3 regions of the Undibacterium sp. Ren11W genome follow, and region 1 is predicted to be linked to each of the others. Evidence: predicted binding sites of a transcription regulator. Region 1 holds the regulator's gene; each other region holds the start of a gene.
What was found. Region 1 encodes HrcA, which represses chaperone genes, less so after heat shock. Its sites were predicted from a motif close to TTAGCACTCNNNNNNNNNGAGTGCTAA; they were not measured.
Positions count from the first base shown of each region.

Region 2: rpoH (RNA polymerase sigma factor RpoH) is a predicted target of HrcA. The motif match lies at 1,216-1,242, and genes of this name have one in related genera.
Region 3: groES (co-chaperone GroES) is a predicted target of HrcA. The motif match lies at 1,733-1,759, and genes of this name have one in related genera.

Region 1 covers NZ_JBMPPB010000015.1:54,019-57,302, forward strand. Annotated here, with positions in the region: gene ACO0K8_RS21985 (outer membrane protein assembly factor BamE) at 1-302, opposite strand, end outside; gene fur (ferric iron uptake transcriptional regulator) at 528-965, shown strand; gene ACO0K8_RS21995 (response regulator) at 1,006-1,410, opposite strand; gene hrcA (heat-inducible transcriptional repressor HrcA) at 1,451-2,470, opposite strand; gene ACO0K8_RS22005 (HAD family hydrolase) at 2,552-3,238, opposite strand.
Region 2 covers NZ_JBMPPB010000003.1:107,884-111,167, forward strand. Annotated here, with positions in the region: gene ACO0K8_RS09245 (cell division ATP-binding protein FtsE) at 1-122, shown strand, start outside; gene ACO0K8_RS09250 (cell division protein FtsX) at 140-1,060, shown strand; gene rpoH (RNA polymerase sigma factor RpoH) at 1,322-2,221, shown strand; gene ACO0K8_RS09260 (SCO family protein) at 2,286-2,873, opposite strand; gene cyoE (heme o synthase) at 2,882-3,284, opposite strand, start outside.
Region 3 covers NZ_JBMPPB010000007.1:243,659-246,942, reverse strand. Annotated here, with positions in the region: gene ACO0K8_RS16445 (hypothetical protein) at 264-650, shown strand; gene ACO0K8_RS16440 (helix-turn-helix transcriptional regulator) at 652-843, shown strand; gene ACO0K8_RS16435 (hypothetical protein) at 982-1,458, opposite strand; gene groES (co-chaperone GroES) at 1,879-2,169, shown strand; gene groL (chaperonin GroEL) at 2,203-3,284, shown strand, end outside.

The DNA of each region.
Region 1 (3,284 bases):
TTAAAGTAGACGGTAACACGACTGGTCACCAACTCACCATCCGTCTTCAGCAAACGGAAAGGATAGTCCCATCGGTCTTCATGAAACATGTCAGTCAATAAGGCAGTGCCAAGCAGGAAGCGCACTTGTTCGCGTGTCATGCCATTTTTTAGCTGACTAACCATTTCTTGAGAAACGAAGTTTCCTTGCTGTATCGTCATACGATATGGCGATACGTAGCCAAACAGCTTATTTAAGCCTGTGGGAGCAATCACTTGAGTACCATCCGCCTCGGTACTGACTACCGGTACATCTTTGAGCAAGGGGTTCTTTGTAGTGCAGCCAGATAAAAAAACAGCCAAGCTGAGGCTAAGCAATGCGCCTAGTGTGTGGTGGGATTTCTTACAAAACATCAATCGCATAGATAACCTCAATATATTGAGCAAAAATGTAGGGGCTGCAAATTTCAGATAAGATGGCAATATAAATATTAAGCAGTCGCCAAAACCCTATATCATAAAGCAGATAGTAATTATTTTACCGAAAACATGACGAATAGCACTCCCAACCTCAAAGCTAGCGGATTAAAGGCAACCTTACCACGCCTGAAAATCTTAGAAATATTCCAAAGCAGCACAGTCCGCCATTTGACAGCGGAAGATGTATATAAGATCCTGCTGAATGAAAATATGGACGTGGGCTTAGCCACAGTCTATCGGGTATTGACACAATTCGAGCAAGCCGGTTTATTACACCGCAATCATTTTGAAACCGGCAAAGCTATCTTTGAATTAAATGAAGGCTCGCACCATGATCACTTGGTTTGCCTCAATTGTGGGATGGTCGAAGAATTTTATGATGAGGAAATAGAACGTAGACAGCAAGCAATCGCAGATACTAAAGGTTTTACCATTTCAGATCATGCTTTAGCGCTTTACGGATATTGCTCCAAGCCTGGTTGCGGCCCAAAAAACAGAAAAAACTAAGCTTTTCAGGCTTCTATTTAAATCGTATTCACGTCAGATATTATTGAGCGACCTGGCGCTGCTGACGAATTTTTGTCGCCACTTGCGCTACCGCATCTAGCACTTTTTTCGCATTAAATGGTTTAACGATATACCCACTGATCCCGGCATGTACAGCCTCAGTCACCGTTTCTTGATCCTTATTTGCGGTCACCATCAAAATCAGCACTTCAGGCATAACTAGCTTAATACTTTTTAATGCCTCTAAACCGCTGACCTTAGGCATGATGACATCAAGCAAAATAATATTGGGTTTGAATTTAATCGCCATTTCATGCGCGACATCACCATCGGTAGCTTCGCCCACTAAATCGTATCCCTCGCTTCTCAAGATCACTCTTAATGTTTCGCGGGTAATATCACTGTCGTCAACTATCAGTATGGAAATATCTTTATTATTTAACATAGAAGTCCATTATTGATTGATAAATTTCTCGTATTTTTACTTAATGACTAAGTGCATTAGATAGAAGTTTGGCGGTAATATCGACAATCGGAATTACCCTTTCATAAGCCATGCGGGTCGGCCCTATCACCCCCAATGTGCCTACAATTTTACCATTAACTTCGTACGGCGCAGTCACCACACTCATCTCATCCATAGGCACTAGATTGGATTCGCCACCGATAAAAATCTGTACTCCAGTAGCCTTACTCGATACATCAAGCAATTGCATTAAGCCAGTTTTCTGCTCAAACATATCAAATAACTTACGCAAAGACGTCATATTCGACGATAGATCTGCCACATTCAACAAATTGCGTTCACCCGAGATCACAACATCGTCCGCGTGCTCAGCCATGGCATCGCTTCCAGCTTCCACCGCTGCCTGCATTAAGCGCGACATATCGTCGCGCAATTGCCGCAACTCAGTATTGATACGCAAGCGCGCATCGTCGAAACTAAGCCCGCCAAAATTTTGATTCAGATAATTGGCCGCCTGCACCAACTGAGACGGACTGTAATCGACATCTGTGAGCAGTAAGCGATTGTGTACTTCCTTACTGGGAGTGACTACGACCAACAAGATACGTTTTTCAGATAAACGTAAAAATTCGACCTGCTGAAAGATAGACTCCTGACGCGCGGTCATGACTACTCCTGCAAACTGCGACAAGGACGACAATACCTGGGCTGCATTGGCAATAATTTTTTGCGGTGGAGTGGAGAAAATACGCGACTGCAAGCGCGACTCCAGAGCGGCCTCATCAATCACCTGCACCGTCAATAATTGATCGACAAAAACGCGATAACCACGCGGTGTCGGTACCCGCCCCGCCGAAGTATGTGGGCTAGTGACAAAGCCCATATGCTCAAGATCGGCCATCACATTGCGTATGGTGGCCGACGATAATTCTAGCCCGGATATTTGCGACAAGGCACGCGAACCGACTGGTTGTCCATCTGCGATATAGCGCTCCACCAGAGCCTTGAGCAGGGTTTGTGCACGATTATCAAGTTGCATAAGTATTTGATCAAAAAATATTAAGTAAAAAATCGGAAATACTCTGTGCGTCTGGAGCTCATAAATGTTCAGATTGCATCATTACAGATAAGTAAAAATTTCATTCAAATTCGAAATTGTGGCATCCGGCTTGACGTGTTGATGAGACGTTTCTTCGGGCTTTAAATATCGACGATTCATCCATACGCCCTGCATTCCTACCTGCTGCGCTGCTGCGACATCCAAAGCCAAGTCATCCCCCACAAACAAAACTTGCTGAGGCAATAAATTTAAGGCGGCGCAGGCGGCTGTAAAAATACGCGGATCAGGCTTGGCGCAACCAAAACTATGCGCGGCCAACGACACCTTAAAATACTGCGCCAAACCTATCGCCTGTAAATCAGCAAAGCCGTTCGAGATTGAGCCTAACAAGATCTGAGCATGCAACTGACTCAACACTGGAATGACCTCATCATACAATTGCACCTTATTGCGCGCGTCAGCAAACACAGCCATGGCCTGATCAGCCAAACTTTGATCGCTGCCAAATTCACGAAACACCTGACTTAACATGGTATGCCGAAGCGCCCATAAATCATACTCGAAGCGCGGATTAGTTCTCACCAAAGCCTGCCTGCGTTTGCGCAAACTCTCTATCGTATGATGTTGAACAACTTCAGGCACATGAACTTCCATCCACTGATGTAAGCTCAGTTCGGCCTGCATAATGACGGCCTCCACAGGCCACAAAGTGTCGTCCAGATCAAACAGCACCGCTTTAATACTCATACTTACTCACTTTTGATATTCACAATATGAGTAATTATGTTCTAAT
Region 2 (3,284 bases), on a different contig from region 1:
GCGCCGGCGTTACCTGCATTATTTCCAGCCACGATGAGCAATTGCTCGAACAAGCCAGTCGCGTAATTTATCTCAGCAAGGGAGCAATCAGCGACTCTTGGACATCGGCATTAGCCGCCTAGCCGGATAAGGACACATCATGACGAGCTGGTTACGCCTACATATTTCTGCTATCACAAGCGCGCTTTCACATTTACGTGCAAGCCCTGGAAATTTTTTATTCAATGCGCTGGTAGTAGCAATCGCTTTGGCACTACCGATAGCGGGGCTGACGCTGATAGAAAATATCCGTCCGGTTTCAGCGCAATTATCGATAGAGCCAGAAATCAGCATTTTCTTGCAGCCAGCGACACCGCGTACTGAAGCCACCGCACTTTCCCTTACGATCAAGACGATCTTAAAAACAGCGAAGGTTTCCGCAAAACTGAGTTTCATCACCAAAGACAAAGCCTTGGCGGCGATGGAAGAAACATCCAGCTTGGCTGAGGTATTGGCAACTTTAGGTGGTAACCCTTTGCCAGACGCGTATGTTTTATCGCTCTCAAATGAGGATACTGATAAAGTCGATGCGCTGGTATCAAGTCTGAAGTCAATGCCAAATGTCGATGTAGTACAAATTGACTCTGCATGGGTGAAACGACTCTCTGCTCTGGTGCAGGTATTGCAAATCTTCTTGTTATTTTTAGGCGGCACTCTAGGCGTAGTAGTGGTTGTGGTCATTTTTAACGCTACCCGCCTGCAAGTGATGTCACATCAGGCCGAAATTTCTATTGCCCGCCTGTTGGGAGCTAGTAATAGTTTTATACACAAACCGTATTACTATACTGGTGCCTTGCTTGGCTTACTGGCAGGCAGCGCAGCCCTGTGTCTAATTGCACTGGCTTTGCAACCACTGAATTTGGCAATTGCCGATTTTGCTAAACTCTACGCTTCTGAATTTCATTTAATACCTCTAGGCATCATCCCCAGCTTATTCTTACTAGCAATCAGCATGTGCTTAGGTTTATTCGGTGCGTTTTTTTCGGTAAGACGTCAACTCGCCCGAATTTCTAGCTTCTAATAGCTGAAATTAATTATTTAATTGATCTTTCTCAATAATTTCTGAAACTTTTACTTATGGACGGGCTCTAACTTCTATAATCAAGTAAATAAATTGCTCAATAAGCAATACAATTTATTTGTACTTTCTGCCATATTCAATATAAATAGAGGTTCTTAGCACTCAAGCTCAGAGAGTGCTAATATATGAAATTGAAGTGATAGCCCTTAGCACTGTTTTCTTTATCAATAGCAAGCGACTGGCAGCAAATCTGGAGGAAAAATGACTTATTCATCGACACAAACCATTACGCCGTTTTCAAATAGCACAGCGCTAGCATTGGGTTTTAGCGGTACTCTCGGAAATATAGATGCCTATATTTCTGCAGTTAATCGCCTGCCTATGCTGACACATGAGCAAGAGATGGATTTGGCCAAACAATTGCGCGAGAATAATGATCTCAATGCCGCGCAACAGTTGGTTATGTCGCACTTACGTTTGGTTGTATCAATTGCTCGTGGTTATCTTGGTTATGGCCTGCCGCATGCAGACTTGATCCAAGAAGGTAATATTGGTTTGATGAAAGCAGTTAAACGTTTCGATCCTGACCAAGGTGTTCGTTTAGTCTCGTATGCCATGCATTGGATTAAGGCCGAAATGCATGAGTACATCCTGAAAAATTGGCGCCTAGTCAAAGTCGCGACAACTAAAGCACAACGTAAACTGTTCTTTAATCTGCGTAGCCATAAAGAAGGCCTCGACTCAATGTCGCAGGCACAAATCGAATCGCTCGCAAAAAAATTGGATGTGAAACGCGAGGAAGTGATAGAGATGGAAATGCGTTTATCCGGTCGCGATATTGCAATGGATTCGCAAACTGATGATGAAGATGATAAATTTGCACCTATTGCTTATCTCAAAACAGAAGTAGATGAACCTACCCATGTAATTGAAGCGCAACGCTATGATAGATTACAAAGCGAGGGCTTGGAAACCGCGTTATCCAAGTTAGATGCTCGCTCGCGCCACATAATAGAATCGCGCTGGTTACAAAACGACGATGGTTCAGGCGCAACTTTGCACGAATTAGCCAGCGAATATGGGGTTTCTGCCGAACGTATCCGTCAGATCGAAAGTGCCGCATTAAAAAAAATGAAGACTGCCTTAGTCGCCTACGCATAGGCGGTGAGTAAATCCATAAAAAATGGCGCTTAGATAGCGCCATTTTTATTTTTCATATTAAATCCTACTTCAATAATATTTTGAGATCATGCACGATAGGTTCCGCACCTTGTCCATGCCGTACAAATAAACGAATCCGACCCTCGGGGTCGAAAACGTAACTGCCAGCAGTATGATCCATAGTGTAGGAGTCGGCTGTCTTGCCCTGTGCTTTTTGATAGAAAACTTTAAAATCCTTGGCTACTTTAGCGGTTGCGGCCTGGTCGCCATATAGTCCCAGAAAACGCTTATCGAAGTTTGGTACATAGGCGGCCAGCAAGGCCTGAGTATCGCGTTCAGGATCGACGGTAACGAACAATACCTGTACTTTTTCAGACAACGGCCCCATTTGCTTCATCACATTAGCCATCTCAACCATGGTGGTTGGACAAACGTCCGGGCACTGAGTGTAACCAAAGAAAATAACGACCGCTTTCCCTTTGAAATCGGCCAAAGTACGGGCCTTACCGTTGTGGTCGGTTAACTCGAAATTTTTTGCGTAATCCAAACCTGTTAGATCCGTATTAATGAATTTATCAGTTGGATTCGAGCAAGCCACTACAAGCAATAAAGCAGACAGACAAAACAATTTAAATTGCCGAGGTAGAAACATCATAGCGTCTATAATTTAATGTAGTGATCGACCAGCAAGGCAAGAAACAACAGCGACAAGTAGATGATAGAAAAGGTAAAAGTCTTTCTCGCGAGTAGGTCATCGTAGTGGCGATAAATGCGCCACGCATACCAAAGGAACATCACTCCAAGTATAACCGCACTAATAAGATAAATAAGGCCACTCATATGTACCGCATATGGCAGCATAGTCGTGGCGAATAAAGCGATGGTATACAGCCAGACATGAAAGCGCGTGAACTCCAGACCATGCGTAATTGGTAACATAGGCAAGCCAGACTTTGCATAATCGTCGCGTCTATACATGGCCAAGGCCCAAAAATGTGGTGGAGTCCAGATAAAAATAATTAACACCAGGAGCCAAGCTTGCATAGGAACATCATTAGCAATC
Region 3 (3,284 bases), on a different contig from region 1:
TTAGTTCTAGAAAGCCACTCGGCGTACCGAGCGGCTTTTTTTTTTGACGTTTGCAATCGAGCGCCATTATTTTTCAATGCTGATGTAAAGCTTGCTTGACATTGCCAATTTTACGTTTAATATGTAAAGACTGCTTTACATGGAATATGTTAGTTTTGCTGGAATCCGGGTAAGTGCAGGTTTCATCAACAGGCATATAAAGAATCTTTATGTGCTTTTTCGCCCCCAGATGTCAAACAAACTTTACAAAATGGAGCATTAGCATGCGTGAGAAACAAATAAATCAACTTTATCTACGTGAGTTTTTTGGATCTATCTTGCTTTACCTGATTGTTCTCTTCCCCATCACCTGGATTGCCAAAGACATGCCAGATAGCATGACCCGCACCATACTTGCGCTCACGCCCATGCTGCCAGCACTAGGAATGTTATGGGCGATCCTGCGTCACTTCAAGCGCATGGATGAATATCTGAGAATCTGGAACTTGGAATGCATCGCATTGGCAGGTGCCTTGACCGCCATTTTCAGTCTCACCTATGGTTTTTTGGAAGGTGTAGGCTTTCCCCGTTTGAGTATGTTCGTCATCTGGGGCGTCTTTATGGGCGGCTGGGGCATCATTGCCTGTGTGCGCAAATCGATGGAAAAATGAAATGAAAAACCATGTCAGAGAATTGCGTGGCGCACGAGAGTGGAGTCAAGCCCAATTGGCCGATCAACTGGAAGTCTCGCGGCAAACCATCAATGCGATAGAGACGGGGCGCTATGATCCGAGTTTGCCATTAGCATTTGCGATTGCGAAGTTATTTCAACAATCTATAGAAGAAATTTTTCAGACTGATTGATAAAAAAAATTTAACGAATATCCAGCATACACCCTGAGTTTAATATTGATTAAGGACCCTCGCCAGAACGTAAAAAGGGCAGATGATTTGAAGCATCTGCCCTTTTTACGTTCTGGCGAAGAGCAATCCAAAACCTGATTAATCGTCCCGGTGCCCTCTATCATGTCCATGACCGTGTCCATGTTCACGACCATGCCCCCTGTCATCATCGCGATCATCGTAACGCCGAGAATCATTCCGGTATTCATTCCGGTAGCCATCATCGCGATAGCGCACTTCGCGGTAACGCGGCACAACAACCTCGTTATACCAGCGCTCGCGCACAAAATACACCTGACGACCACAGGCATCATAGCGATAGCAGTGCTTTTCCCAATGTCTGGAATGCCCCTCCGGCACCATTAAATACAAGGGAGGCCTTTGCACTGTGACGCGTTCTATGATGCGTGGTTCGCGATAAATGACCTGAGGGGCTTGCTGGAAACCTCCCAAATCGAGGTGACCGTAAAAACCTGGCTGACCAAATTGTACAGAAACACCGACATCGGATGCCTGAGCGCTGGCAGAAAACAGCACAGCGATAACCAAACCTACTTTAATAAAGAACTTATCCACGAGACGCTTTCACATTGAGAATGACTGACACTGAACACCTAACGGCTCAAGCACGTTTTTCGATGACAAGAATGAAAAAATAGTGCTTGATTTTTTATAAACACTGCCGCATATGAAGAATCAGTAGCATATCCAGTCTACTGGATACTCAGGTAAAAGGCCTCGGGCCAAAGGGTAACAAGATGTAAGACAAAGGGCTAAGAACTTGATTTTTAAAAGAAAAATATGTTTTTACATAAGTCGTTCTTGAAAAAATAGAGACACGCCCATATAATTAGCACTCAAGCGCAGAGAGTGCTAAAACCCTCTGTAGCAACAGATTTTCGGTGTGACGCTATCATTACTGCAATACTTTGTTTTGGTAAGACACATTTAATTTGTACCACCATCTTTACTTATCGTAATTTATTAGGAGTCAATATGAATCTTCGTCCCCTGTATGATCGCATCATCGTTAAACGTCTGGATCAAGAAACAAAAACAGCATCCGGTATCGTATTACCTGACGCTGCAGCAGAAAAGCCAGATCAAGGTGAAGTTTTGGCAGTTGGTCAAGGCAAAATGTTAGAAGACGGTAAAGTGCGTCCATTAGAAGTTAAAGTCGGTGACCGCGTCTTGTTCGGTAAATATTCTGGTCAAGCTGTCAAAGTTGACGGCAACGAAGTTCTGGTCATGCGCGAAGAAGATGTTTTCGCTATCGTTCAGAAGTAATTGATCACAATCTAAAGAATTCGGAGAAACAACATGGCAGCTAAGCAAGTAATTTTCGGTGATGATGCACGCGCTAAGATCGTAAACGGCGTTAACATTCTGGCTAACGCAGTTAAAGTAACACTGGGCCCTAAAGGCCGTAATGTGGTTCTGGAGCGTTCATATGGCGCCCCTACCGTGACTAAAGATGGTGTTTCAGTCGCTAAAGAAATCGAACTCAAAGATCGCCTCGAAAACATGGGCGCGCAGCTCGTGAAAGAAGTTGCTTCCCGTACTTCTGACAATGCTGGTGACGGTACGACTACCGCTACAGTATTGGCACAAGCTATCGTTCGCGAAGGCTTCAAATTGGTAGCAGCTGGTTTTAACCCAACTGACCTGAAGCGCGGTATCGACAAAGCGGTTATCGCTATCGTTGCTGAGATCAAAGTTTTGGCTAAGCCGACTACAACCAACAAAGAGATCGCTCAAGTTGGTTCTATCTCTGCTAACTCCGATGCAAACATCGGTGACATCATCGCCAGAGCGATGGACAAAGTCGGCAAAGAAGGCGTGATCACTGTTGAAGACGGTAAGTCTTTAGACAATGAACTCGACATAGTTGAAGGTATGCAGTTTGACCGTGGCTATTTGTCACCATACTTCATCAACAATCCAGAAAAACAAGCCGTTATCCTGGATAACCCATTTGTTTTGCTGTACGACAAAAAAGTTTCCAACATCCGTGACTTGCTCCCGGTATTGGAACAAGTCGCAAAAGCTGGCCGTCCTTTGCTGATCATCGCTGAAGACGTCGATGGCGAAGCCTTGGCAACTCTGGTGGTCAACAACATCCGCGGCATCTTAAAAACTGCTGCGGTTAAAGCACCAGGTTTTGGCGATCGTCGTAAAGCGATGTTGGAAGATATCGCTATCCTGACTGGCGGCCAAGTGATCGCTGAAGAAGTTGGTCTGTCACTGGAAAAAGTGACTTTAGCTGATCTGGGTCAAGCTAAACGTATCGAAATCGGTAAAGAAAACACCATCATCATCGATGGCGCTGGTCAAGCAATCGGTATCGAAGCACGCGTTAAACAAATCCGCGCTCAGATCGAAGAGGCAAGCTCTGACTACGA